Oharaeibacter diazotrophicus: one gene and its partner. The main gene of each other region encodes a partner of the protein of the gene in region 2 in a complex. Links are inferred from orthologs where the notes say so. Each region holds a gene or a part of one and is shown on either strand. Other genes may lie near its edges. The genes, in order: tsaB and tsaD.

Region 1 (14,167 bases), on a different replicon or contig from region 2:
CGCGCGTTACCTGACCACGAACGGCTGCCGGGTGTCGCTGGCGCGCGACGCCCGCGAGATGGACAAGGTGCTGGCGGCGAGCCGGCTCGACCTCGTCGTCCTCGACGTGATGCTGCCCGGCGAGGACGGGCTGTCGATCTGCCGGCGTCTCAGGGCCCGCGGCAACCTGCCGATCATCATCGCCTCCGCCCGCGGCGAGGAGGTCGACCGCGTGGTCGGCCTCGAGGTCGGCGCCGACGACTACGTTCCGAAGCCCTACGGCGCCCGCGAACTGCTGGCCCGGATCCGCGCGGTGCTGCGCCGGGCCGGCGAGGCGCCGTTGCGGACCGTCGGCGGCAACACCGTCCACCGCTTCCGCGGCTGGCGCCTCGACGCCGGCGAGCGCAGCCTGACCTCGCCGACCGGCGCCCGGGTGACGCTGACCCCCGCCGAGTTCGACCTCCTGGTGGTGTTCTGCGAACGGCCCGGCCTCGTGCTCAGTCGCGACCAGTTGCTCGACCTCACCCGCGGCCGCCATGCCGGCCCGTTCGACCGCAGCGTCGACATCCTGGTCAGCCGCCTCCGCCGCAAGCTCGGCGAGCAGGACGACGCCAACTTCATCCGCACCATCCGCAGCGGCGGCTACGCCTTCACCGCCGAGATCGAGCCTTGATCACGCCGCGGGCCCTGTTGCCGCGGACGGTGACCGGACAGGTGGTGCTGCTGGCGATCGTCTGCGTGGTGCTCGCCCAGGCGATCGGCTTCGCCGGCTTCTACCTGATCGGCTTCGACCGCAACTCCCCGCCGGAATACGCCGGCCGCGTCGCCACGGTGGTGCGCGTGCTCGCCGCCCTGCCGCACGACGCCCGGCCGGCCTACGTGCGGGCGGCGAACGCGAGCGACCCGGCGCTGGCGCTGCGCGCCGAGACCGCGCCGCCCACCGAAGCCGTCCATCCCGCGCCGGCACCGTCCGGCGCCGCGCCGGCACCGTCCGGCGCCGCGCCGCCGCCAGACCGGTTCGGGCCGCCGACCGAAATGTTCTGGCCACCGGACGGCGAACGGCTGCCCGGCGACGGCGTGGGTCCGGGCGCCGTTCGGGAGTTGCGCGCCCGCCTCGGCACCGGCTTCGTCGTCGGCGTGTCGTCGCGCGGGCCCGATGGCTCCGGCCGGATCCTGATCGGCCTGCCCGACGGCCGGGCGTGGTCGGTGGCCGCGCCGGCGTTCCGCCCCCGACCGCTGCCCGGCGGGCCGATCCTACTGACGCTCGCCTTCCTCGCCGTCGCCCTCGTCCTGTTCGGCGGCTGGGCCGCCCGGGCGGTCACCACGCCGCTCCGCCGCCTCGCCGCCGCCGTCGAGGCCGCGGCGCCCGACGGTCTGCCGGGCGCGATCCCGGTCGACGGCCCGGCCGAGGTGCGCGCCGTGGCATCCGCGATCGCCGCCAATACCGACCGCATCCGTGCCCTGATGGCCGACAACGCCCGCACCCTCGCCGCGGTCGGCCACGACCTCAGGACACCGCTGACCCGGCTGCGCCTGCGCGTCGACTTCGTCGAGGACGACGACGTCCGCGCCGCCCTCGTCGGCGACCTCGACTACATGACCGCGCTGACCGAGGAGGCGCTCGCGCACCTGCGCGGCTCGGGGCGGCCCGAGCCGCTGGAGCGGGTCGACGTCGGCAGCCTGCTGTCCACCGTGGTCGACCGCTTCGCCGACCTCGACGCCGACGTCCGCGCCGACCTGCCGGCCGGCCTCGAGGCGCCGCTCCGGCCGAACGCCGTGCAGCGCGCCGTGCGCAACCTGATCGAGAACGCGCTCCGTCACGCCGGCCACGCCCGGGTCTCGGCCCGGCGCGCCGGCCGCCACGTGGTGATCGCGGTCGCCGACGAGGGCCCCGGCATCGCGCCCGAGGACCGCGACCGCCTGGTCCGCCCGTTCGAGCGCGGCGACGCCGCCCGTACCTCCGGCCCGGACCACGGCCTCGGCCTCGGCCTGTCGATCGCCCGCGACGTCGCCGTCTCCCACGGCGGGCGCCTCGTGCTCGGCGACAACGTGCCGACCGGCCTGATCGCGACGTTGGAACTGCCGGCCGACGCCGCCGCGGGCTGAACGGCCCGCCCCGCGCGCCCACTCTCCCGCCCATCCCCCGCGCGATTGCGGATCGCCGCGCTCGCGCCGGCGCGCCATACTGGCACCGACGGGAGGACGGCGTGGAACTCGACACGGACATGCTCGTGCGGCTCGCGGTCGCGCTCGCCGGCGGTCTGCTGGTCGGCCTCGAACGCGGTTGGCAGGCGCGCGCCGCCGGAGAAGGACGGCGCGCGGCGGGCCTGCGCACCTTCGCGCTCGCCGGCCTGCTCGGCGGCCTCTCCGGCGCGATCGGCGCGGCGACGACGCCGGTGGTGACCGGCATCCTGTTCGTCGGCTTCGCCGGCGTGTTCGCCGCCTTCGCGCTGCTCGAGGCGCGCGCCGACGGCGAGGTCAGCGCGACCTCGGCGGTCGCCGGTCTGGTCACCTTCGCGGTCGGCGCCTATGCCGCGGTCGGCGACCTCGGCGTCGCCGTCGCCGCCGCGGTGGCGACCACCGTTCTCCTCGCCCTCCGCGAACCGCTGCACCGCTGGGTCGCCTCGCTGACCACGGCGGAGCTGCGCGCCGTGCTGACGCTGGCGGCGATGTCCTTCCTGATGTTGCCGGTTATCCCCAACCGGGCGATCGACCCCTGGGGGGCGGTCAACCCGGCGGAGATCTGGATGCTGGCCATCCTGATCGCCGGGCTGTCCTTCGTCGGCTACGTCGGCGTCAAGCTGCTCGGCGACCGCCTCGGCATCCTGGTCGCCGCCGCCACCGGCGGCCTCGCCTCCTCGACCGCGACGACGCTGGCGCTGTCGCGCCTCGCCGCCGGCAGCCCGGGCGCCGAGCGCGTGCTCGCCGCAGGCATCCTCCTGTCGGGCGCGGTGATGGTGACGCGGGTCGGCGTCATGGTGGCGGTGATCGCCCCGGCGACGGCGCTGTTGCTGGCGCCGTCGCTCGCGGTCCTCGCCGGCACCGCCCTCGTCGGCGCCGCGGTGCTGATGGGCCGGCGCGGCGGGGCGACGCCGCTCGGGCTCGGGCTCTCCAACCCGCTCGAACTCGGCACCGCCCTGAAGCTCGCGGTTCTGATCGCGGTGGTCGGCGTCGCGGTGTCGCTGCTGAAGCAATACGGCCTCGGCGGCGGCGTCTTCGTCGTCGCCGCCCTGTCCGGCCTCGTCGACGTCGACGCGGCGACGCTGTCGATGGCCCGGCTGTCGCGCGGGGCGCTCGGCGCCCGCGACGCCGCGGGGGCGATCCTCCTCACCGTCTCGGTCAACACCGCGGCCAAGACGGCGATCGCCGGCGCTGTCGGCACCCCGCGGCTCGCGCTCCTCACCGGTGCCGTCGGCGCCGTCGGCGTGGTCGGCGCGGCGGCGGCCCTGCTGGCGTGAACCGCAGGGTGGAAACCGCCCGGGCGAACGACCCCGGCGCACCGGGATCGTCCCGCGTGGGCATCAATCCACCAGCGGCGGCGGGGCGGCGCGGTATATCTCGCGCTTGCCGGCGTGGTTGGCGGGGCCGACGATGCCGTCGCGCTCCATCCGCTCCATGATCGAGGCGGCGCGGTTGTAGCCGATCTGCAGCCGGCGCTGGACGTAGGAGGTCGAAGCCTTGCGGTCGCGCAGCACCACCTGCACCGCCTGGTCGTAGACGTCGCCGAGGCCGTCCTCGGCCTCCTCGCCGATCGCAGCGTCCATCACCGGCACGTCCGCCGGGACCGCCTTGGCCGGGGCCGGGGCCGCCTCGTCGGCGGCGGTGACCGCCTCGAGATATTCCGGCCGGCCCTGCGCCTTCCAGTGCAGCACCACCTTCTCCACCTCCTGGTCGGAGACGAAGGGGCCGTGGATGCGCTGGATCCGGCCGCCGCCGGCCATCATCAGCATGTCGCCCTGGCCGAGCAGCTGCTCGGCGCCCTGCTCGCCGAGGATCGTCCGGCTGTCGATCTTCGACGTCACCTGGAAGGAGATCCGGGTCGGGAAGTTCGCCTTGATGGTGCCGGTGATGACGTCGACCGACGGACGCTGCGTCGCCATCACGATGTGGATGCCGGCCGCGCGCGCCATCTGGGCGAGCCGCTGGATCGCGCCCTCGATGTCCTTGCCGGCGACCATCATCAGGTCGGCCATCTCGTCGACCACCACCACGATGAACGGCAGGTGGTCGAGGCTCATCGGCTCCTCGGTGGTGATCACCTGGCCGGAGGCGCTGTCGTAGCCGGTCTCGACCTCGCGCATGATCACCTCGCCGTTGGCGCGGGCCTCGGCGAGACGGGTGTTGTAGCCGTCGATGTTGCGCACCCCGAGCCGCGACATCTTGCGATAGCGCGACTCCATCTCGCGCACCGCCCACTTCAGCGCGACCACCGCCTTGCGCGGGTCGGTGACGACGGGGGTCAGCAGGTGCGGGATGCCCTCGTAGACCGAGAGCTCGAGCATCTTCGGGTCGATCATGATCAGGCGGCACTCGGCCGGCGAATACCGGTAGAGCAGCGACAGGATCATGGTGTTGATGGCGACCGACTTGCCCGAGCCGGTGGTGCCGGCGACGAGCAGGTGCGGCATCCGCGCGAGGTCGGCGATCACCGGCTCGCCGCCGATGGTCTTGCCGAGGCTGACCGGCAGGTGGGCACGGCTGTCGTGATACTGGCTGGAGGCCAGCATCTCGCGCAGCCACACGGTCTCGCGCCGCGGGTTGGGCAGCTCGATGCCGATGACATTGCGGCCCTCGACCACCGCGACGCGGCAGGACACCGCGCTCATCGAGCGGGCGATGTCGTTGGAGAGCGAGATCACCCGGCTCGACTTGGTGCCGGGCGCCGGCTCGAGCTCGTAGAGCGTGACCACCGGACCGGGGTTGGCGTCGATGATCTCGCCGCGCACGCCGAAGTCGTGCAGCGTCTGCTGCAGGCGCAGCGACGACTTGTCGAGCGCCTCGGCCGAGAGCTCCTCGAGCAGCTCGCTGCCCGGCGGATGGGCGAGCAGGTCGAGCGAGGGCAGTTCGTAGTCCGAGCCCGGCGCGCGCTGCGGCCGCGCCGGTTCGGGGGCGTGGACCTCGGCGGGCACGGCCTCGACGGCGGCCTCGGCGGCCGGCGGCGGAGCGGCCTCGGCCGGCGCCTCGTCCGTCTCCATCGGCAGCGGCCAGTGGAAGGTCGCGCGCACCGCGTAGCCCTGCAGGACCCGGAGGCCGACGAGGTCGCCGTCGTCGTCGACCAGCACCGGCGCGACCACGGCCGCCGCCGGCTCGGCGGCGGGGGCGGGGGCGGCCGCGGCGGGAGCGGGCTCGGCGGCGGTCGCGGCGACCGGTGCCTGCTCGGCCGGACGGGTCTCGGCCACCGGCAGCGGCTTCAGCCAGATGCTGCGGCCGCGCACCGGCGCGACGGGCTCGGGCACCGGCGTGGCGGCCACCGGCTCGGGCGTCGATGCCGGCTGCGGGATCGGCATGGTCTCGCCCTGGGGCGCGCGGCGGAACACCAGCGGCTTGCGCACGAAGCGCGGATCGACCGGCTTCGGCGCCGCCTCGACCACCGGTGCGGCGACGGGCGCGACCGCGACGACCGGCGCGGCGACGACCGGCGGCGGCGCGGCGACCGGCGCGACCGTCTCGACGACCGCGGGCGCGGGCTCGGCGACCGGCGCCGGCTCGGCCGCCCGGCTGCGGCTGCGAATCAGGCTTTCGGGGGTGCGGGTGAAGCGGACGTTGGGCGCGGTCGCGAACGGGCGCAGCCAGGTCGGATCGTCGGCCGCGATCACCGGTGGCGGCACCGATTCGCGGCTCGGCGCGGCCGCGCCGGAGGAACGGGACGGAGGCAGGACCGGCGGCCGCTCGGTGGAACGCATCACACACCCTATCACTCGAAACCGGGGCGCGCCGCCGATCGGAGACGCCTCCGATGAGTAGCCCGTCAGGGTTAACACCCGGTTTGGATTCACCATGACGGCCGCCGGCCGGTCTGGCGGAGCGGCGCGGCATCGGGCATGGTCTGCCGGGATCCGCGGGGAGAACGCGATGTACAGGCTGGACGCGACGGAGCTTCTGGTGGCCGAGGTCGTGGCGCTGAGGGCGGCGCTGAAGCGCCTGATCGTCGAGGAGGCCGTGCGGCGCCCCGATCCCGGCACCTGGCTCGCCGAGGGGTTCGAGCGCGCCGCCGACGACGTCGCCGCCGCCCTCGCGGAGGACGGCGACGGCGAGCGCGACGCCGCCATCGTCGAGCACGCCCAGGAAATCCTGCGCGAGATCTATACAGTCACGCTCGCGATCGAATAATCCAACGCCCCCGCTCCCGAGGGGGCGGGCGGCCGGCGTGACGCCGTCGACAGGAAGCGGTGCGGACGAGCATGAGCGACATCAAGGACGTGCAGACGCCGGAACGGCTCATCGAGCGCGCGCTGCGCCACGCCTCGACCGGGCCGGCCCATCCGGCCAAGGACCTGATGCGCGAACTCGCGACCGTCCTCCAGGCCGCCCTCGCCCGCGAGGAGGAGGTCCGCAAGGCCGCCTATCTCGACGGCGTGCGCAGTGCGGTGAAGGTGGTGCGCGAGAAGAAGGAGGCGATCCGCTCGCAGACCGGCGACGGTTCCGCCGAGGAGGTCGGCGCCGTCCACGACGAGGTCACCACCCACATCGCCGACATCGCCAACGAGGGCCGGGTCAGCGTCGACGGTCTGGTCCGGCTGGTCGCCCGGCTCGAGGACGCGCGGGCCGACGCCGCCACCCTCGATCGCGACGTCGTCCGTGCCTACTACGCCCTGGTCAACCGCGGCCAGCCCACCTCCGCCGACGTGCTGCCGAACGGCCGGCCGACCGAATCGCTCGACATCGCCCTCGCGATCGCGACGCGCCTCCTGCCGGCGGGATGGTGGTCGCTCGGCGCCACCTTCGACGTCGCCGAGGAGGTTCCGACCGCCATGGTCGGCGCGGATCAGACCGACGAGCAGCCGCCGCGCAAGGCCGCGAGACCGGCCCGCGCCCTCTTGGCCGCCACCTTCGCCGCCGTCGCCGCCCGCGGTCTCTGAGCATTGCCCCGGCCGGTTCGGACGCGCGGTCGGAGCGGCACGGTGCGCGAAGGGGAAAGCCGCCCGGTCGGCACCGGGCGGCGAGGGATCACTGCAGCTTCTCGGCCGCGCTCGCGGTCTGCAGGCCGGACTGCAACGGCTGCGTCAGCGTACCGATCAGCTGGAAGAACTTCTGCAGCTCGAGCGAGGGCGCCGACGCGACGTAGACGGTGTCCTTGTCGTAGAGCCGCAGCGTCTTGGCGACGAACAGGCCCGACGCCTCGCGCATGTTGACCCGGTAGACGATCGGGATCGCCTGCTTGCCGGCGCGGTAGTCGGCGTTGGTCGGGTCGAGCGCGCCGACGATGTCCGGCCGCTCGAAGCGGAACAGGAACACCGCCGCCGGATCGGCCTGCTGGGTCTGGAGGCCGCCGACCTTGGCGAGCGCCTGATCGAGTGTCGTGCCGCTGGCGTCGAACTCGACGCGGCTGCTCGAACCGCTGGCGCCGAAGATGGTGAAGGACTGCGGGTCGCGCAGGGCGACGACGGTGTCCTTCGGGCGCAGTTGCACGTTCTCGCCGGGGTCCTGCAGCACGGTCTGCAGCGGCACCCGCACGGTGCGGCCGCCGCGGGCGACCTGGAGGAACACCTGGTTGACCGGCGCCGAGATGCCGCCGGCGGCGGCGAGCGCGTCGAGGAGGCGGGCGCCCGGCATGGCGAGCGGCACCACGCCGCCCTTCACGACCTCGCCGATCACCGTGACGGTGTTGGTGGCGTTGCGCGTGACGTTGACGAGCACCTGCGGCTCGATCGCCTTGCCGGCGAGCGCCTGCTCGACGATCGTCTTGACCTGGGTCGGGGTGTGGCCGGCCACCTTGATGACGCCGGCGTAGGGCACCACGATGGTGCCGGCCGCGGACACCGGCTGCTCGGGCACCGTCGCCGACTTGGAGGCGCTGTCGCCGGCGGAGAACAGACCGCCGACCGAGGCCTCCCAGATCGTGACCGCCACGTAGTCGCCGACGCCGATGGCCTCGCTGGCACCGCCGCCACGCTCGGGGAAGCGGCCCTTGAAGGTGTCGTCGCGCCGACCGGCCAGCTTGGCCAGCACGGTCTGGTCGACGTCGATCACCTGATAGGCGAGACCGGCGACCCCGGGCTTCTCCGCCACGATGTCCCGCGTCGCCGGGCCGGCGGCGGGCAGCGTACCGCAGCCGCCGAGTGCCAGGGCGAGCGCGATCGCGACGGGACCGAATCGATGCTGCACTCTTCGAGACCCTCGTTTGATCGCGAACCGTCTTAGCCGAAGGCGGCGGGCTTGGAAATGCCCGCCCCCGTCCGCACCGGCCGGGCGCCGGCGCATTCCCGGCGCCGGCGGCAATCCTGCAACGCCGGTCCGCCCCGGGCGGGACGGCCGTTCGTTAGAATTGGGACGACGAGTCTGAACAATCGGTATCCATGACGACGGTGCCCGCGCCCTTGCGGACGGCGCACCGCCTCGCCTACACCTCCGCCCCGGAAACCGCGGTGGACGGAGCGACCCCGAATGGCGCGTCGGCGCATCATGTTGGACGGCTACAACCTCGGTTTCGAGCGCGGGACCGGCGTGGCCACCTACGGCCGCAACCTCAGCCAGCGCCTGAAGGCGCTCGGCCACCACGTCGACGTGGTCTACGGCGTCAAGGCCGACGAGGCCCGCGACCCGCTGATGAGCGAGGTCGCCTTCTTCGATCCCGGCCGGCGCGGCATGTCGACGGCGGCGACGATCCGCCGGCTGGCGCGCTCGCCCTTCGGCCTCCGGCCCTGGCAGGTGCCGGTGACCGGCGCGGTGATCACCAAGGGCTTCGGCCTCCGGATGCCGGCCTACGACCGCATCTTCAACTACCGCGACCTCTACGAATTCTCGCGCTGGCACTTCCGCGTCTGGCGCGGCCCGCTGCCGATCGCCTACGACGGCGGCGCCGACATCGCGCACTGGACCTATCCGGTGCCGGTGCGCCTGAAGGGTGCCGCCAACATCTACACCGTGCACGACCTCGTGCCGCTGCGCCTGCCCTTCACCACTCTCGACGACAAGGTGTTCCACCACCGCCTGCTCGCCGACGTCTGCCGGCGCGCCGACCACATCGTCACCGTCTCCGAGGCCTCGCGGCGCGACATCGTCTCGCTCTACGGCGTCCCGGAGGACCGCGTCACCAACACCTGGCAGTCGTCGGCGCCGCCGCCGGAGGCGCTCGGACGCGACCGCGGCGCCATCGCCGACGAGATCGCCGCGGTGTTCGGCCTCGACTTCAAGGACTACTTCCTGTTCTTCGGCGCGATCGAGCCGAAGAAGAACGTCGCCCGCATCGTCGAGGGCTTCCTGAAGGCGCAGGTCGACCGGCCGCTGGTGCTGGTCGGCTCGGTGTCCTGGAAGGACGCCGAGGACCTCGCGCTGCTTGGCGCCCATCTCGGGCAGACCGTGACGCGCCACCCGATCCCCGGGCTCGAGGGCCGCAATGCCGGCCCGGAGCCCGGCATCACCACCATCGTCGCCGGCCGCGCCCGGGTGCTCCGCATGGAGTATCTGCCGTTCCACCTGCTGACGAGCCTGATCCAGGGCGCGCGCAGCGTGGTGTTCCCCTCGATCTACGAGGGCTTCGGCCTGCCGATCGTCGAGGCGATGCAGCTCGGCACCGCGGTGATCACCAGCCGCGAGGGCTCCAACGGCGAGATCGCCGCCGATGCCGCCCGCCTCGTCGACGCCTACGACGCCGACGACATCGCCGCCGCGATCCGCGAACTCGCCGCCGACGACGACCTCGTCGCCCACCTCGAGACCGCCGGCCGCGACCGCGCCGCCTTTTTCGCGCCCGAGCGCTACGACGAACGCCTAACCGCCCTCTACGACCGCATCGGCTGAGGGCGGCGCCTACAGCGCGTCGCGGCGCAGCTCGTAGAGCATGACGCCGGTGGCGACGGCGAGGTTGAGGCTGTCGGCCTGCCCGGCCATCGGGATCTTGACGCGGACGGTGCAGGCCTCGGCGAGCGGCTCGGTGAGCCCCTGCTGCTCGTTGCCCATCACCAGCACCACCGGTCCCGGCGCCGCGGCGCGGCGGTAGTCGTGGGTGGCCTTCAGGTGCGTGCCGACGAGGCGCGTGCGCGCGGTCTTCGCCCAGGCGAGGAAGGCCTCGCGCGAGGCGCGCACCAGCGGCACGTGGAACATCGAGCCCATGGTGGCGCGCACCGCCTCGACCGAGAACGGGTCGCAGGTCTCGCCGACCAGGATCACGCCCTTGGCCCCGACTGAATCCACGGTGCGGACGATGGTGCCGAGGTTGCCGGGGTCGCGGACCTGCTCGAGCGCCACCCAGACCTCGCCGTCGGCCGGCCTCACCTCGGCGAGCGGGCGCAGGCGCTGGCGGAACACGCCGACCACCATCTGCGGATTGTCGCGCCGGGTGATCTTGCCGAGCACCGCCTCGGAGACGTCGAGCACGGTGCCGCCGCGGGCGTGCACCTTGGCGGCGGCCTGCGCCACCGCCGGCTGGTCGCGCACCGAGCCGGAGAAGCAGATGGTGTCGACCGGCCAGTTGACCGCGAGGGCGTCGGTGACGAGCTTCAGTCCCTCGCCGAGGAACAGCCCGGTCTCGTCGCGGTGCTTCTTCATCGCCAGCGCGCGCAGGTCCTTGACCAGCGGGTTGGCGAGCGAGGTGATCTGCTTGACCTGGCCGGGGGCGGCGGTCTCGGGGCGGTCGCTCCTCATGCGGGATCCCCTTGGAAACGGGCGAACATCGAGGTGGAGAGCAGCCGGCCGGCCGTGCCGGGCAGGCCGGTTTCGCGCAGCGCCAGCTCGCCGGACTCCAGCCGGCCCGGCCGGTCGCCGAGGAGGTCGGCGGCGAGCTCGTGGATCGACAGGAACGAGGCGCGGATGGCGTAGGCCGTCAGGATCGCGAAGGACGGCCCCGGCGCCAGGATCGCGCGGACGAGGTCGAGCATGTGCGGCAGGTCGTCGGTGAGGTTCCACACCTCGCCGTCGGGCCCGCGGCCGAAGCGTGGGGGGTCGAGCAGGATGCCGTCGTAGAGCCGGCCGCGGCGCACCTCGCGCTCGCAGAACTTGACGGCGTCGTCGACGATCCAACGGATCGGCGCGGCGTCGAGGCCGGCGAGCGCCTGGTTCTCGCGGCCCCAGGCCACCGCCTTCTTCGAGGCGTCGACGTGGGTGACCTCGGCGCCGGCCCGCGCCGCCACCAGCGAGGCGAGGCCGGTGTAGCCGAACAGGTTGAGGATCCGCGCCGGCCGGGGCCGGTCCGCGATCCGCTCGGCCATCCAGCGCCAGTGCTCGACCTGCTCGGGGAACACGCCGACGTGGCGGAACGAGGTCAAGCGGCAGACGAAGGGCACGCCGAGGACGGCCATCTCCCAGGTCTCGCCGATGCCCGGCGCGGTCTTCCAGCGCCCGGGGCCCTCCTCGTCGACGTCGCCGGTGAAGGCGGCGCCGGCCGCCTCCCAGACCGCGGGCGCGAGCCGGCGCGGCCCCATCGCCTGCGGCTCGGGCCGGACCACGGTCAGCGCACCGTAGCGCTCGAGCTTCTCGCCGGCGCCCATGTCGAGGAGGGCGTAGTCGTCCCAGCCGTCGCTGGCGAGGATGGTGCCGACGGTTTCGCGGACCCGGCGGGCCCCGAGCGGCAGCGGCACCGGCCGCGCCGGCTTCGGCGCCGCCGAGGGACGGGCCGGCCCGCGCGGCTCCTCGCGCCGGGAATCGTCCCGGCGGGGCTCGTCGCGGCGCGGCGCGGCGCGCTCGCCGGTCGGCGCCGGGCACGGCTCGGGCCGGCGCGGCCGGCCGTCCTTCGGACCGTTCGGGCGTTGCGTCTTCACCATCGGACCTCGCGGGGAGGCCGCCGGGGCGCTCGTCGTCCGGCGGCGGTCCGTTCCCGATAGCCGGCTCGGGGGCGGCCGGCAAGCGCGGCGTCCCGCCCGCGCGCGTCCCGGATGGGTCGTTCGGTCGTCTCGACAGCCGGCGTCGGAGCCCTTATGCGGAAAACCATGATCGTGCTCGCCTTCGACACCGCCCACGACCGCACCGCCGTCGCCCTCGTCGGGCCGCGTCTCGACGCGGTGCGCGTCGAGACCATGGAGCGCGGCCACGCCGAGCGGCTGCTGCCGCTGGTCGACGCGGTGCTCGCCGAGGCCGGCGTCGCGCTCGCCGACGTCGACCGCTTCGCCGTCACGGTCGGCCCCGGCAGCTTCACCGGCATCCGGGTCGGCGTCGCCGCCGCGCGCGGGCTGGCGCTCGCCACCGGCCGGCCCGCCGTCGGCATCGGCAGCCTGCCGGCTCTCGCCGCCTCGCTGCCGGAACCGGCCGAGGGCCCGGTGCTCGCCACCGTCGACGCCCGCCGCGGCGAGGTCTACGCCGCGCTCTACGCCGCCGACGGCCGCGAGATCGAGCCGCCCTTCGCCGCCGAGGCGGCCGACGTGCTCGCCCGGATCGCCGGCCGCGCCACGGCGATCGTCGGCTCCGGCGCGCCGATCCTCGCCCACGCCGCCGCCACCGCCGGCCTGGTGGTGCCGCCGTCCTTCCCGCTCGGCGGGCCGGATCCCCGCGCCGTGGCGCGCCTCGCCGGCCGGCTCGCCGCGCCCTTCGCCCCCGTCGTCCCCCTCTACGTCCGCCCGCCCGACGCCAAGCCGCAGGCGGCCCTGGTCGAGGTCGCCAGATGATCGCCTGGTTCGCCAGCTACCCCCCGATCGTGGACGCCGGCCGGCTCGACGACGTCGACGACCTCGCCGAGATCCACGCCGCCTCGTTCCACCGCGGCTGGGCCGCGGCCGAGATCGAGGCCCTGCTCGCCCAGGACCGCGTCGTCACCGTGGTGGCGCGCCGCGGCTCGCCCTTCGGCACCCGCCGTCCGATCGGCTTCGTGATGGTGCGCGCCGCCGAGGACGAGGCCGAGGTGCTCACCGTCGCCGTCGCCCCGCGCCAGCGCGGCCGCGGTCTCGCCACGAGGCTGATGGAGACGGCGCTGCGCCGGCTCTACCACGACCGCGTCAAGTCGGTGTTCCTCGAGGTCGACGACGGCAACGCCCCGGCGCTGGCGCTCTACGCCCGCCTCGGCTTCCGCGAGGTCGGCCGGCGGAAGAACTACTATCCCAAGCCCGGCGGCCCGGCGTCGACCGCCCTTGTCATGCGCGCCGACATCTCCTAGCACGGGGGGTGACGGCGCCGTCCCGGCGCCGCTTCCGGGACCGACGGCGGTGACCGACGAGACCAGCTATTCCGCCCTGGAGGACCTCTGCGTCGCCAAGGGCATGCGGATGACCGAGCAGCGCCGGGTGATCGCCCGCGTGCTCGAGGCCGCGTCCGACCATCCCGACGTCGAGGAGGTGTTCCGCCGCGCCGTCGCGGTCGACGACAACATCTCGATCTCCACGGTCTACCGCACCGTCAAGCTGTTCGAGGACGCCGGCATCATCGCCCGCCTCGACTTCCGCGACGGCCGCGCCCGCTACGAGACCGTGCCGGAGGAGCACCACGACCACCTGATCGACCTCAGGTCCGGCCGGGTGATCGAGTTCCGCAGCGAGGAGATCGAGGCGCTGCAGGACCTGATCGCCAAGCGCCTCGGCTACCGCCTCGTCGACCACCGGCTCGAACTTTACGCCGTGCCGCTCGCCGACCCCGAGGCCGCCGCCGAATGATCGCCCGGCTACGGCCCTTCGTCGTCCTGCCGCCCTTCGCGCTCTACGCCGCGCTGCTGGTCGTGCTGCAGATGGCCGCGGTGCGCTTCGACTGGCCGGTGAAGCGGCGCCTGCCGGTGCACTTCCACCGCCTCGCGCTGAAGGTGATCGGCGTGCGCGTCACCGTCGAGGGCACGCCGGCCACCGGCCGGCCGCTGCTGATCACCGCCAACCACGCCTCCTGGCTCGACATCCTGGTGCTCGGCTCGCTGATGCCGCTGTCCTTCGTCGCCAAGAGCGAGGTGGCGTCCTGGCCGATCTTCGGCCTGTTCGCCAAGCTGCAGCGCTCGATCTTCATCGAGCGCGAGCGCCGGGCCAAGGCCGGCGCCCAGGCCGCCGAGCTCGCCGCGCGGCTGTCCGAGGGCGACGCCATGGTGCTGTTTCCCGAGGGCACCACCAGCGACGGGCTGAAGCTG
Region 2 (14,135 bases):
AAGGCGTGCGCCTCGGCGGTCTTGGTCGAGGCGCGCGAGATCGCCCAGCAGCCGGAATCGTTGATGCCGCCCTCCTTGGGGAAGGTCGAGCGCACCGGCGCGCCGTCGGCCGCGGCGAGGCCGGTGACGTCGTGGTAGTACTGGCCCATCGGGATCTCGCCGGACTTCAGCGCCTGCTCGAACTGCGCCTCGTCGCGGTACCACAGCTTCACGTTCGGCTTGACCTCGGCGAGCTTGGCGAAGGCCTTCTCGAGGCCCTCGTCGGTGTCGAGCGCGGCGGTGCCGCCGAAGAAGGTGGCGGCGGTCACCTCGAGCAGGAAGGAGTTGGAGACCAGCGCCAGCAGGCCGAGCTTGTCGGCGTTGGCCGGGTCCCACAGCGCGGCCCAGGAGGTCGGCGCCTCCTTGTAGACCTCGGTGTTGGTGACGAGCGTGATGTACCACGACACCGCGCCGATGCCGGCGACGCGGCCGTCGTCGTACTTGTTGACGAACCGCTCCTCGAGGTTGCCGGCGTTCTTCAGCGCGCCGAGGTCGATCGGCGCCCACAGCTCGGTGGACCGGCCCTTGATCATCGAGACCTGCGACATCATCGAGACGTCGGCCGGCGCCTCGCCGGCGCGGGCGGCCTGGTCGAGCTGCACCAGCCAGGCCTCGCCGGTCGGCTCGGCGACCGATTCGATCGCGATGCCGGTCGCCTTGGTGAACTCGGGGAAGACGTGCTTGTCGAAGCTGTCCTTGAAGTAGCCGCCGTAGACGCCGACCTTCAGCGACTTCTCCTCGGCGCGCAGGATCGACGGCATCGCCAGCACGGCGCCGGCGGCGACGCCGGCGCGCATCAGGCCGCGCCGGGTGAACGCGAAGCTCTTGTCGGTCATCGGTTGGTCCCCTCTCGTTCGGCCCGGTTCCCGGGTCCGTTGTCCTCAGGCGATGTGGCGGAGCCGCTCGGCGACGACCGCGAGCGCGGCGTCGTCGACGTTGGCGAAGGCGAAGCGGATGTGGCGGTCCTGGCCGGGGCCGAAGAAGGCGCCCGGCAGGGTCACGACCCCGGCCTCGCGGGCGAGGCGCTCGGCGACCGCCTCGCCGGTGGCGTCGAAGGGGTGGCGGACATAGGCGAAATACGCGCCGATCGCCGAGATCTCCCAGCCGGGCGCGGCGGCGACGACGTCGCGGAACACGACGATCCGGCGGTTGATCGCGCTCCGCGTCGCCGCGCGCCAGTCGGCGGTGGCGCCGACCGCCCAGGCGATCGCCGCCTGCGCCGCCCGCGGCGGGCAGATCTGGACGCAGTCGAGCACCTTGGCGATCTCGCCGACGAGGCCGGCGCCGGCGATCACCGAGCCGAGCCGGTGGCCGGGCACGGCGTAGCTCTTCGAGAAGGAATAGAGCTGGACCACGCTCTCGCGCCAGGACGCGTCCTCGAACAGGGCGTGCGGGCGGCCGGCGCCCTCGGGCAGGAAGTCGCGGTAGGTCTCGTCGACGACGAGGGCGATGCCGCGCTCGGCGGCGAGGCGGCGGAAGGCTTCCAGCGTCGCGGCCGGATAGGTCGCGCCGGTCGGGTTGTTCGGCGTGACGAGGACGATGGCGCGGACGTCGTCGGCGAGGAGGGCGCGGGCGTCCTCGACGTCGGGTACGAAGCCGTTCTGCGCCCGTGCCGGCAGCGGCACGGCACGGATGCCGAGCATGTCGAGCGTCATCTTGTGGTTGAAGTACCACGGCGTCGGCAGCATGACCGCGTCGCCGGCGCGGGCGAGCGCCATCATGGTGACGAAGAAGGCCTGGTTGCAGCCGGCGGTGATCGCGACCTCGCCCGGCTCGACGTCGGCGCCGTAGAGCGCGTTGACGTCGGCGGCGAGGGCCTCGCGCAGGGCGGCGTCGCCGGTGATGGCGCCGTATGTGGCGGCGGCCGGCGTCGCGGCGGCGGCGGCGAGGCGGTCGAGCAGTTCCCGCGGCGGCGCCGTGCCGGGCACCGCCTGGGCGAGGTTGACCAGCGGTCCGAGCCGGCCGTCGTAGGCGCGCGCCCACGCTTGCGCCGCCGGAATGGGCGGCACGTCGGTGGCGACGAGGAGCGGGTTGGCGGCGATCAAGGGCGGGCCCCGGGCATCGGGTGGAAAGGTCCATGGTGACGCGGCGCCCGCCCGGTTGGAAGGGGGCGCCGCGGTCGCGGCGTCAGATCGGATCGCGGCGGAGCGGCATGGTCATGCAGTGGACGCTGCCGCCGCCGGCGGCGAAGAGGTCTAGCGCGGGGTCGAGCACGGTCAGGCCCTCGGCGCGCAGCATCGCGTTGATGCGCCGCGAATGCGCCGGGCTGACCACCCGGTCGCGGCCGAGCGCCAGCACGTTGCAGCCCATGGCGCCGACCGCCTCCTTGTAGGTGACCGGCAGGATGCGGATGCCGTGGGCGGCGAACCAGTCGAGGTGCTCGTCGTCGATCACGTCGGCGACGGCGATGGCGAGGCCGTCGGCGACCATCGAGAAGATGACGTCGAGATGCAGGAAGTGCTCGGGGAAGGCGATCACCCGGGTGTCCCAGCCGGCGTCGCGGAACCAGCCGGCGAACTGCTCGGCGCCCTCGGCGGTGGTGCGCTCGCCAGTGTAACCGATCGCCATCACGCCCGGCCTGACGATGTGGATGTCGCCGCCCTCGATCGCGCCGGAGGAGGCGAAGCGCCAAATCGGGCAGCCGGTGCGCTCGTAGAACTTCACCACCGACGCCACCTCGCCGCGGCGCTGCGGCCGGAACAGCTGGGTCACCATCGGGCCCCACGGCGTCACCTGCGAACTGTCGCGGGTGTAGACCTGATAGGGCAACTGCGGCTCCGGCTCGAGATAATGGCAGCCGACGCCGGCACCTTCGAGGGCGTCGACCAGCTCGCGGAACTGCGCCTGCAGCCCCTGGGCGTCCGGCTGGCGGCCGGTGCGCGCCAGCGTCCGCCGCACGATGTCGTTGGTGGGGATCCAGGCGTAGTGGTCCGGCGGGCAGAGCAGCACGTCCCTGAGGACGCCGGTCTCGCTGTCCACGCGCCAGCGCGGGGCTTCGGTCATCATCGGCTCCGGTCATCGCGGTGGCATGATCAAAGCGCAGGCATCATCGGTGTAAAATCACGAATGACGGGAGTTCACTTCGGGTATCCTCGAACTGAAACGATTGGAGGGAGGGCGCCGTGGCGCTGGAGGGCACCGACGTCAGGCTGCTGCGCCTGTTCATGACCATCGTCGAACAGGGCGGCTTCGCGGCGGCGCAGGGCGAGCTCGGCCTGTCGCTGTCGACGATCTCGGCCCATGTCACGACGCTCGAGACCCGGCTCGGGGTGCGGCTGTGCCGGCGCGGCCGGTCCGGCTTCGCGCTCACCGACGAGGGTCGGCAGGTCTACGAGGAGGCGCGGCGGCTGACCGCCTCGATCGAGACCTTCGAGGGGCGCGTGCGAAGCCTGCGCGGCCATCTCACCGGGCAATTCGCGGTCGGGCTCGTCGACAACACCGTCACCGACCCGTCGGCGCCGCTCGAGCGGGTGTTCGCCGCCTTCGCCGCCGCCGCGCCCGACGTCATGCTGACGGTCGCCTGCCGGCCGCCGAACGAACTTTTGCGCGACGTCATCGCCGGCGCGCTCGACGTCGCCGTCGCCAGCTTCCCGCGCGTCGCGCTCGGCCTCGCCTACGTCGACCTCTACGAGGAGCGCCAGCGCTTCTACTGCGGCGTCGGGCATCCGCTGTTCGCGGTGCCGGAGGCCGAGATCACCATCGACGCGGTGCGTCGGCACCGGATCGTCGGGCGCAGCTACTGGGGCCAGCGCGACCTCAAGATCTTCGCGATCGGCGGCCCCAAGGCGCTGGTCGGCGACATGGAATCGGAAGCGCGGCTGATCCTGTCCGGCGCCTTCCTCGGCTACCTCCCGGAGCACTACGCCACCGGCTTCGTCGCCGCCGGGCGGATGCGGGCGCTGCGGCCGGACCTCTTCGACTACGCCGCGCCGTTCCAACTGGCGCACCGGCCGGAGAAGGCGAAGGAGCCGATCGCCCGCCTGTTCGTCGATACGGTCGGCCGCGTCTTCGCGGGACGGCGCCGCGCCGTGGCGACGACGGCCGAGCGCGACCGCGACTCCTGACGCGTTGCGTCGGACCGCCCATCCGCTTAAGGATCGGGCGTGCCCGAAAAGGTGGCGCCACCCGGCGTCGCCCGGGCGTCGGGGGACGGAACGGGATCATGACGGCAGGCGAGGACGCGGCTGGACCGGCGGGTCCGATCGACACCACAGGGGCCGCGGTGCTGGTCAATCCGGCGCGCGGCGGCGGCTGGACGGCGGCGATGGACGCGATCCTGAACGACGCCGCCCACGCCCGCGCCCGCGCCGTCGTCACCGGTTGGCCCGGCTACGCGCCGACGCCGCTGGTACCGCTGCCCGGGCTCGCCCGTGCCCTCGGCGTCGGTGTGCTCGCCTACAAGGACGAGGGCGGCCGCTTCGGTCTCGGCAGCTTCAAGGCGCTCGGCGGCGCCTACGCGGTCTGGCGTCTCCTCGCCGCCGCGATCGAGCGCGCCACCGGCGTGGTGCCCGACCCCGCCGCGGTCGCCGCCGGCGCCCACCGCGACATGGCCGCCACCATCACCGTCACCTGCGCCACCGACGGCAACCACGGCCGCTCGGTCGCCTGGGGCGCCGGCCTGTTCGGCTGCCCGGCGGTGATCTTCATCCACGCCGGCGTCAGCGAGGGCCGCCGCGCCGCGATCGAGCGCTTCGGCGCCCGGGTCGTGCGCACCGCCGGCACCTACGACGACAGCGTCCGCGAGGCCGAGGCGACCGCCGCGCGCGAGGGCTGGCAGGTGGTGTCCGACACCTCCTATCCCGGCTACCGCGAGGTGCCGAAGGACGTGATGCAGGGTTACGAGCTGATGGCCGCCGAGGCCCTCGACGCCCTCGACGCGCCGCCGACCCACGTCTTCCTGCAGACCGGCGTCGGCGGCATGGCCGCGGCGGTGGCGGCGCTCGCCTGGCGCCGTCTCGGCGCCGAGCGGCCGGTGGTCGTGCTCGCCGATCCGGAGAAGGCGGCCTGCTGGTGGGACAGTCTCGCCGCCGGACGGCCGGTCGCGGCCGGCGGGGCGCTCGACACCCTGCAGGCGGGCCTCGCCTGCGGCGAGGTGTCCGAACTCGCCTGGGAGATCCTCGCCACCGGCGCCGACGCGGTGGTGCGCGTGCCCGACGACGCCGCGGTGGCCACGATGCGCGCGCTCGCGGCCGGCGTCGCCGGCGACCGTCCGATCGTCGCCGGCGAATCGGCGGTGGCCGGGCTCGCCGCGCTGGCGGCGCTGTCGCGCGATCCCGCCGCGTGCGCGGCGCTCGGGCTCGGCCCGACGTCCCGCGTCCTCGTCTTCGGCACCGAGGGCGACACCGATCCCGAACTCTACGCCCGTCTCGTCGGCCGGACCGGCGACGAGGTCCGCGCCGCCGCCGCCAGCTGGAGACCCGCCCCATGAGCCGTCGCTTCGTCGCCGCCGCCGCCCAACTCGGACCGATCGAGCGCGACGAGCCGCGCGCCTCGGTGGTTGCGCGCCTGCTGGCGTTGCTCGAGACCGCACGCCGGCGCGACGTCCGCTTCGTCGTCTTCCCGGAGCTGGCGCTCACCACCTTCTTTCCGCGCTGGTGGATCGCCGACGAGGCCGAACTCGACCGCTTCTACGAGCGCGCGATGCCGAACGCCGACGTCGCGCCGCTGTTCGCCGCCGCCCGCGCCGGCGGCATCGGCTTCCACCTCGGCTATGCCGAGCTGACCGAGACCGCGGCCGGCAAGATCCGCCACAACACCGCGATCCTGGTCGACGGCGAGGGGCGGATCGGTCTCAAGTACCGCAAGATCCACTTGCCGGGGCATCGCGAACACGAGCCGGCGCTGCCGTTCCAGCATCTCGAGAAGCGCTATTTCGTCCGTGGCGACCTCGGCTTCCCTGTGGCGGACTTCATGGGCGGCAAGGCCGGGATCCTGATCTGCAACGACCGGCGTTGGCCGGAGGCGTTCCGTTCGCTCGGGCTCCAGGGCGCCGAGATGGTGGCGGTCGGCTACAACACGCCGCAGCACTATCCGCGCGCACCCGAGCACGACCGGCTGCAGGACTTCCACAACCACCTGTCGCTGCAGGCCGGCGCCTACCAGAACGGCACCTACGTGATCGGCGCCGCCAAGGCCGGCTTCGAGGGCGGCTGCGAGCTGATCGGCGGCAGCTGCGTCGTCGCGCCCACCGGCGAGATCCTGGCGGTGGCGGCGACGCGCGGCGACGAACTGGTCGCCGCCGAGGTCGACCTCGACCGCTGCCGCGAGATCAAGGCCAACATCTTCAACTTCGCCCTGCACCGCCAGCCCGACGCTTACGGCCTCCTGACCAAGGTGGGGTGAGTGCCGGCACCCGTAAACGCAAAGGCCCGGCGCGACGGCCGGGCCTTTCGGTGGGAGCGTCGCTCCCGAGATCTGGTGCCGCAGAAGGGACTCGAACCCCCGACCCCATCATTACGAATGACGTGCTCTACCAGCTGAGCTACTGCGGCGTCCGTTTCGTCCCGGCGCGAACGCCCGGAGGCCGGGCGATCGGCCCGGCGGACGCGGGGTTGATAGCGGCAACGCCCGCGGATTTCAAGTCGGGTCGATCGGAAAAGCGCGGGCCCGGCGAGCGCGGACCGCGCCGGCCCGTTCAGACGTAGGCGGGTCCGGCGACCGGGCCGGGATGCCGGGGCCGCTCGGGGACGGCGCCCGGGTCGTCCGGCCGGGTGATCTCCGGGAACTGCACGAAGGCGGGCCGCGCGGCCGGCGCCACGGTGGCGGCGGTGGCCATCGCGGCCGCCACCGGTTCGGCGGGCTTCGCCGCCGCGACGGTCTCCGGTTCGCGGACGGCCGGCTTCGGCTCGGGCTCGGCGGCGACCGGGGCGACGGTGCCGCCGGCGGACGGCGGCTCGTCGGGCGGCGTGGGCGGGGCGATCGGGCGGACGGCGCGCTCGGCGAGGTCCGGGCCGTCGAGCTCGGCCGGGCCCGAATCGCCTTCCACCGGAACCTTCCACTCGAAGGCGTCGAGCCGGCCGGTCACCGGCGAGACCGGGGCCCAGGCCTCGGCGACGACGCCGTCGGCGGTCCAGGCGGCGTCGCGCGGGGCGCGGATGGCGCGGCCGAGCCACTCGCGGACGCGGCCGGCGTCGCCGGTCTCGACCTCCTCGAGGTCGGCCATCATCAGGCAGACCCGCCGGGTCGGCGCCTGCCGCAGCGCCCGGGCGAGCGAGGCGCGGGCGAGCGGGAAGTCGCGGGCGTCGACGGCTGCCCGGGCGACGGCGATGGCACCCTCGGCGGCGTAGGGCTTCAGCTGCTCCAGCGTCTGCGCCCGCTTCAGGCGGTCGCGCGCCGAATCGCCGGTGCGGACGTGGAGATAGACCTCGGCGAGCTCGGGATGCGGGGCGATCTTCCAGGTGGTCTCCACGACCTTGGCGGCCTTGCGGGCGTCGAGCTGGCGGGTCAGCAGGCGGGCGGCGACCACGGCGGCCGGCACCAGCTCCGGCGCCAGCCGGTGCGCCTCGAGGGCGTAGGCGCGGGCGTGATCGGGATCGCCGTCCTCGGCCTGGAGGGCGCGGGCGGTGAGCAGCACGGCGCGCAGGCGCTTGGCCTCGGCCTTGTCGACGAGGCGCGCGGCGGCGCCGGCGTCGAGGGTGGCGAGGGCGCCGGTCCAGTCCTCGTCGGCGGACTGGTACTCCATCATGGCGGTGCCGGCCCAGGCGACGCCGGGCGCCAGCCGCTGCGCCTCGGCGGCGTAGTGCCGGGCCGCCTCTGCCTCGCCGGCCCGGCTCGCCTCGATGTAGAGGCCGCGCAGGCCGAGCAGGCGGGTGTCGTCGGTCTCGAGCATGCGGTCGAAGGCGCGGCGGGCGTCGTCGCCGCGGCCCTCGACCTGGGCGGTCTGGGCCGACAGGAGCAGCACCAGCGGCTCCTTCGGCAGGAGGCGCGTCGCCTCGTCTGCGAAGCGGCGGGCGAGGCGGGCGTCGCCGGCGCCGACGGCGATCATGCCGCGCGACAGCGCCCGGTAGCCGCGGTCGCGGCGGCGGTTGCGGAAGAAGCCGCGCACCGCGTCGGGGCCGTGCAGGATGCCGGAGAGGATCCGCCAGCCGATCACCGCCACGACGGCGAACACGACGAGGCCGACGACGACGACGCGCAGCGGCGGCGCCACCGCGCCGCCCGGCCACTCCACCGCCACGGACACGGGGACGCCGCCGAGCCAGTCGAGGCCGATGACGGCGGCGAACAGCAGCGCGATCGCGACGAACAGGCGGATCATCGGCGGATCCCTTTCACGGTCGGGGCTTCAACTCGGGCGGGGGACATCAGCGGCCCTCCGCGGGGGCCTCGAGGCGGGCAAGCACCTTGGCGGTCAGCGCCTTCACCGCGGCGTCGGCGGCGACGCGGCGGTCGAGCCGGGCGAGCCAGTCGGCGGTGGCGGCCTTCGCCCAGTCGGGCAGGCCGTCGGCGGCGGCACGCGCTGCCGCGGCGTCGCCCGAGGCGAGGCCGGCGCGGATGCCCTCGAGGGCGCGCGAGGCCGGATCGGCGGCGTCCGCGCCGGTCTCGCGGTAGTTGACGAGGCTCTTGGCGCCGGCGAGCAGGCGGTCGACCGCGCCGGCACCGTCGGTCACCGGGCGGGCCGCCGCGACGGCGCCGTAGGGCAGGCCGGCGGCGAGGGCGTCGATGGTGTCGACGCCGTGCTCGGCGAGCGGCTGCAGCGCGGCGAGTTCCGGGAGGTCGGGCGCGACGGCCGCGACGACGCCGAGGTCGGCGGCGAAGGGCGCGCCCTCGGCGATCCGGCTCGACAGCGTGGTGACCGCGAGCGACAGCGCCGCGATCTCGCCGCCCTTCGGGCCGGCGTCGAGGCGCTTCTCGACGTCGTCGAGCCGGCCGGTCGCGGCCGTCAGCGCCGCGGCGCCGTCGTCGACACGGGCGGTCAGCGCGGCCATGTCGGAGCCGACCGACTGCTTCACGCCGGCGAGGCCGTCGGCGAGGGTGCGGTCGAGGCCGCCGATGCGGTCGTCGAGCGAGCGGCGGATGTCGGCGAGCGCGGCGTCGACGGCGTCGAGGCGGGCGCCGAGGTCGCTCGCGCCCTTCTCGAGCGCGTCGATCCGGGCGGGATCGACGGGGGCGGGTGCGGCGGCGAGCTTTTCCAGCGCGGCGCGGTCGGCCGCGCCGGCCTCGCGGAGCGCCGCGACGTCGGCGGCGAGCGTGTCGAGCCGCGGCGCGACGTCCTCGAGGCGCTTGCCGAGGTCGTCGACGCGGGGCGCGAGGGCGGGATCGGCGGTGCCCGTGCCGCCGCCGGACGGCAGCGTCTTCACGGTGGCCTCGACGTCGGCGAGGCGCTGGGCGAGCGCGGGGTCGGCCGGCTGCACCGCGGCGACGGACCGTTCCAGCGCGTCGACCCGGCCGGCGAGCGCGGTGTCGGGGGCGGCGGTCGCAGGCGGCGCCTGCTCGATCCGGCCGAGCCGGTCGCCGACCTCGGCGAGGCGGCGGTCGATGTCCGCGACCACCGTGGTGGTGGCGACGCCCTCGGGCAGCGGCGGGCGGAAGACGCCGCCGGCGATCAGCGCGGCGCCGCCGCCGAGGGCGACGAGGCCGCCGATCAGCGCGGCCGCGATCAGGCCGGCGGTGCCGGTGCGCGCCGTCGGCTCGGCCGCGGGCGGGGTCGGGACGGCCGTGGCCGCTGCGGGGGACGGTTCGGATTCGGCGGATGCGGCGCCGGCGGCTTCGCTCGGTTCCGCGGTGTCGGGGCCGTTCGACCCGACGTCCGCTGCGATCGGTTCGGCGGGAGCAGCCTCGGCGGCCGTCGGCTCGGCGGCGGCGGTTTCCGTGACGACAGGTTCGGTGGCGGCAGTCTCGACGGCCGGCGACTCGGTCGCCGAGGCCTCGCCGGCGGACGCGGCCGCTTCGCCGTCCACCGGCGCCCCCTCGACGGCGGCGGGCGCCGCGGCTTCGGTCGCGGCCTCGGCGGCGGGCGCCGGGGGATCGGCGACGAAGATGTCCTCGCCCACGGGCGCCGCGGTCTCGGCGGTCGCGAGCGGCTGGTCGGGGGGCACCGACGGCGCCGGATCGGGAGCGGGCTCGGACGACGGCTCGACGGCCGGCGGCACCCGCACCGGGGTGGCGGTCAGGTCGATCGTGGTCGGGCGGCCCTTGCGCCGGCGATGGTCGGGACCGCGCCCCGTGGGATCGCTGTCGGACGTCATGGCTTCGTTCCCATCCTCCCTCGCCGCGGGCCGCCGGTCCTCGGTCCGGATGCCCGCCGTGCCGGTCGCGACCGGTCTCCGGCCGCGATCATTCGCGTTCCGGGGCCCGAAGCGCAACCACCGCTTTGGTCAGGCTCTCGCCGGAAGGTTCCCGGGCGATGACCAGACGTGCGAAAAACGGCCGAAGCGGGGCCGCGGCCTTGGCCGAGATCGCCGCGAGCGCCGTCGTCGCGGGAACCGCGATCCCCGCCCGTTCCAGCCAACGCCCGAACGCCTCGGCGGTTCGCGCCGAGGCGACGACGACCGCGGCGAATTCGCCCGCCGCGACATCGGCGGCGACCGCCGGATCGACCGCGGCGACCGTCTCGGTGCGGTAGGCGACCACGGTACGGGCGGAAAAGCCCGCCTCTGCGAGCCGGTCGGCGACGTCGACCGCGCGCTCGCGCGCCCCGACGTGGACCACCGGCCCCGACGCGGGATCGAAGGCCGCGACCACCGCGCGGACCACGGCCTCGCCGTCGCCGGCGGCGTCGATCACGGTCGCGAACCCGGCCGCGCGGGCGGTGGCCGCGGTGGCGGGGCCGACGGCGACCGCGGCAATGGCCGCGAGTTCGCCGCGGCGCGGATCGGCGGCGAACGCCTCGACGCCGGCGACCGAGGTGAACACCAGCGCCTGCGGCGATACCTGCCCGTCGACCACGGATCCGACCACGTCCGGTTCCGGCACCACCGCCAGCATCGGGGCGATCGTCGCCGGGACGCCGACGGCGGCGAGGGCGTCCGCCATGGCGCGGGCCTGGGCTTCCGGTCGCAGGATCAGGACCCGCATCGCCGCCTCAGAGCCCGGCGAAGAAGTCCGGTCCGCCGAGCGCCTTCAGCCGTTCGCCGACATGGCGGCCGAGGTCGGCGGCGTTGGCGCGCGCCGCGGTGCCGGAGGCGACGTGCTCGACCGCGCCGTCCGGCGTCAGGATCAGGCCGGAGAGGTGCACGGTGGCGGCCGACACCTTGGCGTGGCCGGCGATCGGGGTGCGGCAGGAGCCGTCGAGCGCGGCGAGCAGCGCGCGCTCGGCGGCGAGCGCCACCGCGGTGTCGGCGTCGTGGATCGGGGCGAGCAGGCCGGCGACGCGGGCGTCGCCGGCGCGGGTCTCGATGCCGATGGCGCCCTGGCCGACGGCGGGCGGGAAGTCGGACAGCGGCAGCACGTCGGTGGCGACGTCGACCATGCCGAGCCGCTTCAGGCCGGCAAGGGCGAGCAGGGTGGCGTCGGCCTCGCCCTCGTCGAGCTTGCGCAGACGGGTCTGGACGTTGCCGCGGTAGGTGACGACCTCGAGATCCGGCCGCAGGCGCTTGACCAGCGCCTGCCGGCGCAGCGAGGCGGTGCCGACCACGGCGCCCGCGGGCATCTCGGCCAGCGAGGCGTAGCGGCGCGAGACGAAGACGTCGCGGACGTCCTCGCGCGGCAGGAAGTGATCGAGCACCAGGCCGTCGGGCAGCACCGTCGGCATGTCCTTGGAGGAGTGCACGGCGAGGTCGATGTCGCCGGCGAGGAGGGCGTCCTCGATCTCCTTGGTGAACAGGCCCTTGCCGCCGACCTCGGAGAGCGGACGGTCGAGGATGCGGTCGCCGCTGGTGCGGATCACCACGATCTCGATCGCGGGGGCGTCGGCGCCCCAGGCGGCGGCGAGCCGGTCGCGCACCTCGTGGGCCTGCGCGAGGGCGAGCGGGCTGCCGCGGGTGCCGAGGCGGACGGGATTCGTTTGCAAGGGCCGGGTCCCGGTGCTAGGGGGCGGATCGTCGCCGCCGGGTATACGACGCCCCGGCGGGCGTTGGAACCCTCGCTCGACCAGGGATCGGACCGGCGGCACCATGACGGACACCCTCGTCCTCGGCATCGAGACCAGCTGCGACGAGACCGCCGCGGCGGTGGTGGCGCGCGGGTCCGACGGCGCCGGCCGCATCCTCTCCAACGTGGTGCTGTCCCAGGTCGCCGAGCACGCGGCCTTCGGCGGCGTCGTGCCCGAGATCGCCGCCCGCGCCCATGTCGAGGCGCTCGACGGCGTGATCCGGGCCGCCCTCGCCGACGCCGGCGTCGGCCTGTCCGACCTCGACGCCGTCGCCGCCACCGCCGGGCCGGGGCTGATCGGCGGCGTCCTCGTCGGCCTCACCACCGCCAAGGCGATCGCCTATGCGGCGGGCAAGCCGCTGGTGGCGGTCAACCACCTCGAGGGTCACGCGCTGACGGCGCGGCTCACCGACGGCATCGCCTTTCCCTACCTGCTGCTGCTGGTGTCCGGCGGCCACACCCAGATCGTCCGGGTCGACGGCGTCGGCGCCTACGTCCGGCTCGGCACCACCATCGACGACGCCCTCGGCGAGGCCTTCGACAAGACCGCCAAGCTGCTCGGCCTCGGCTATCCCGGTGGGCCGAAGGTCGAGGCCGCCGCCGCGTCGGGCGATCCGACCCGCTTCGCGCTGCCGCGGCCGATGCTCGGCCGGCCCGATCCGGACTTCTCCTTCTCCGGCCTCAAGACCGCCGTGCGCAACGAGGCCGCCGCCGCGGCCCCGCTCGACGCGCGTGCCGTCGCCGACCTCTGTGCCGCCTTCCAGGCCGCCGCCGCCGACGTGGTGGCGGACCGGGTCGCCGTGGCGCTCGGCCGCTTCCGCGCCGACGCGCCCGGCGTCGTCCCGACGCTCGTCGTCGCCGGCGGCGTCGCCGCCAACGCGGCGATCCGGGCGCGGCTCGCCGGTCTCGCCGCGGCCGAGGGTGTGCGCCTCGTGGTTCCCCCGGGGGTGCTCTGCACCGACAACGGCGCGATGATCGCCTGGGCCGGCGCCGAGCGGTTGGCGCTCGGGATCGCCGATCCGCTCGACGTGCCGGCGCGGGCGCGCTGGCCGCTCGATTCCCGCTCGGCGCCGATGGTCGGCCGCGGCCGGCTCGGCGCCAAGGTTTGAGACCGCGCCCGTCCGCTCTCCGAGCGGCGCCGGTGGAGGATCCCGCGATGACCGACCGTCCCGACCTCGCCTCGATCGCCGTCTACGGCGCCGGCGCCTGGGGCTCGGCTCTGGCGCTGGTGGCCGCGCGCGCCGGCCATCCGGTGGTGCTGGCCGGCCGCGATCCGGCCGTCTTCGCCGCGATCCGCGACGAGCGGCGCACGCCGCGCCTGCCCGGGATCGACCTGCCGGTGAACCTCTCCGCCGCGCTCGGACCCGAGGCCGTGGCGGGCGCCGATGTCCTCCTGCTCGCCACGCCGGCACAGGTGACCCGTCCCGTCGTCCGCGAGTTGGCGCCGGTGCTCGGCGCGGATGCGGTGGTGGTGTCCTGCGCCAAGGGCATCGAGCAGGCGACCGGACGGCTGATCTCCGAAGTGATCGCGGAGGCCTGGGCCGGTCCGGTCGGGGTGCTGTCGGGGCCGGGCTTCTCCGACGACGTCGCCCGTGGCCTGCCGACGGCCGTCACCGTCGCCGCCGCCGATCTCGATCTCGCCGAGCGGCTCGCCCGCATCCTGGCCGGCCCCGGCTTCCGGCCCTACGCCGCCGGCGACGTCGTCGGCGTCCAGCTCGGCGGCGCGCTGAAGAACGTGCTGGCGATCGCCGCCGGCGTGGTCGCCGGGCGCCGGCTCGGGGCGAGCGCCGAGGCGGCGGTGATCACCCGCGGTTTCGTCGAGATGCGCCGGCTCGCCGCCGCCTGGGGCGCGCAGGCCGACACGCTGATGGGCCTCTCGGGCCTCGGCGACCTCGTTCTGACCTGCCGGTCGACCCAGTCGCGCAACTTCGCGCTCGGCGTCGCGCTCGGCGAGGGCGGCGATCCCCGCGGCTTCGGCCGGCTCGCCGAGGGGGCGGCGACCGCGGCGATCGCGGTGGCCCGGGCCGAGGCCTTCGGCGTCGACGTGCCGATCATGGCGGCCGTCG

The links.
Region 1: the proteins of tsaD (region 2) and tsaB are in contact, whole or in part, in a solved structure (PDB 4WQ4), measured with the Escherichia coli proteins. The link is inferred for Oharaeibacter diazotrophicus from one-to-one orthologs.

Annotation. Positions count from the first base shown.
Region 1 is NZ_SNXY01000012.1:84,264-98,430, reverse strand. What follows is about bases 11,076-13,892. They hold tsaB (tRNA (adenosine(37)-N6)-threonylcarbamoyltransferase complex dimerization subunit type 1 TsaB), read left to right. Parts: upstream 11,076-12,050; coding sequence 12,051-12,734; downstream 12,735-13,892. Other genes in these bases: olsA (lyso-ornithine lipid O-acyltransferase), read left to right, coding at 13,709-13,892; EDD54_RS21795 (Fur family transcriptional regulator), read left to right, coding at 13,323-13,712; rimI (ribosomal protein S18-alanine N-acetyltransferase), read left to right, coding at 12,731-13,219; EDD54_RS21810 (class I SAM-dependent methyltransferase), read right to left, coding at 11,076-11,897. Outside these bases: EDD54_RS21855 (response regulator), read left to right, coding at 1-652; EDD54_RS21850 (ATP-binding protein), read left to right, coding at 649-2,085; EDD54_RS21845 (MgtC/SapB family protein), read left to right, coding at 2,187-3,437; EDD54_RS21840 (DNA translocase FtsK), read right to left, coding at 3,501-5,795; EDD54_RS23580 (hypothetical protein), read left to right, coding at 6,052-6,309; EDD54_RS21830 (hypothetical protein), read left to right, coding at 6,381-7,058; EDD54_RS21825 (polysaccharide biosynthesis/export family protein), read right to left, coding at 7,147-8,304; EDD54_RS21820 (glycosyltransferase family 4 protein), read left to right, coding at 8,584-9,939; EDD54_RS21815 (TrmH family RNA methyltransferase), read right to left, coding at 9,949-10,782; more of EDD54_RS21810, read right to left, coding at 10,779-11,075; more of olsA, read left to right, coding at 13,893-14,167. UniProt on the Escherichia coli protein: Required for the formation of a threonylcarbamoyl group on adenosine at position 37 (t(6)A37) in tRNAs that read codons beginning with adenine.
Region 2 is NZ_SNXY01000011.1:6,359-20,493, forward strand. The notes cover bases 11,351-14,135. They hold tsaD (tRNA (adenosine(37)-N6)-threonylcarbamoyltransferase complex transferase subunit TsaD), read left to right. Parts: upstream 11,351-12,092; coding sequence 12,093-13,178; downstream 13,179-14,135. Other genes in these bases: hemC (hydroxymethylbilane synthase), read right to left, coding at 11,351-11,989; EDD54_RS20365 (NAD(P)H-dependent glycerol-3-phosphate dehydrogenase), read left to right, coding at 13,226-14,135. Outside these bases: EDD54_RS20305 (ABC transporter substrate-binding protein), read right to left, coding at 1-875; EDD54_RS20310 (aminotransferase), read right to left, coding at 921-2,084; EDD54_RS20315 (dimethylarginine dimethylaminohydrolase family protein), read right to left, coding at 2,167-3,042; EDD54_RS20320 (LysR family transcriptional regulator), read left to right, coding at 3,162-4,103; EDD54_RS20325 (diaminopropionate ammonia-lyase), read left to right, coding at 4,202-5,467; EDD54_RS20330 (N-carbamoyl-D-amino-acid hydrolase), read left to right, coding at 5,464-6,381; EDD54_RS20340 (heme biosynthesis protein HemY), read right to left, coding at 6,674-8,296; EDD54_RS20345 (COG4223 family protein), read right to left, coding at 8,343-10,226; EDD54_RS20350 (uroporphyrinogen-III synthase), read right to left, coding at 10,315-11,055; more of hemC, read right to left, coding at 11,063-11,350.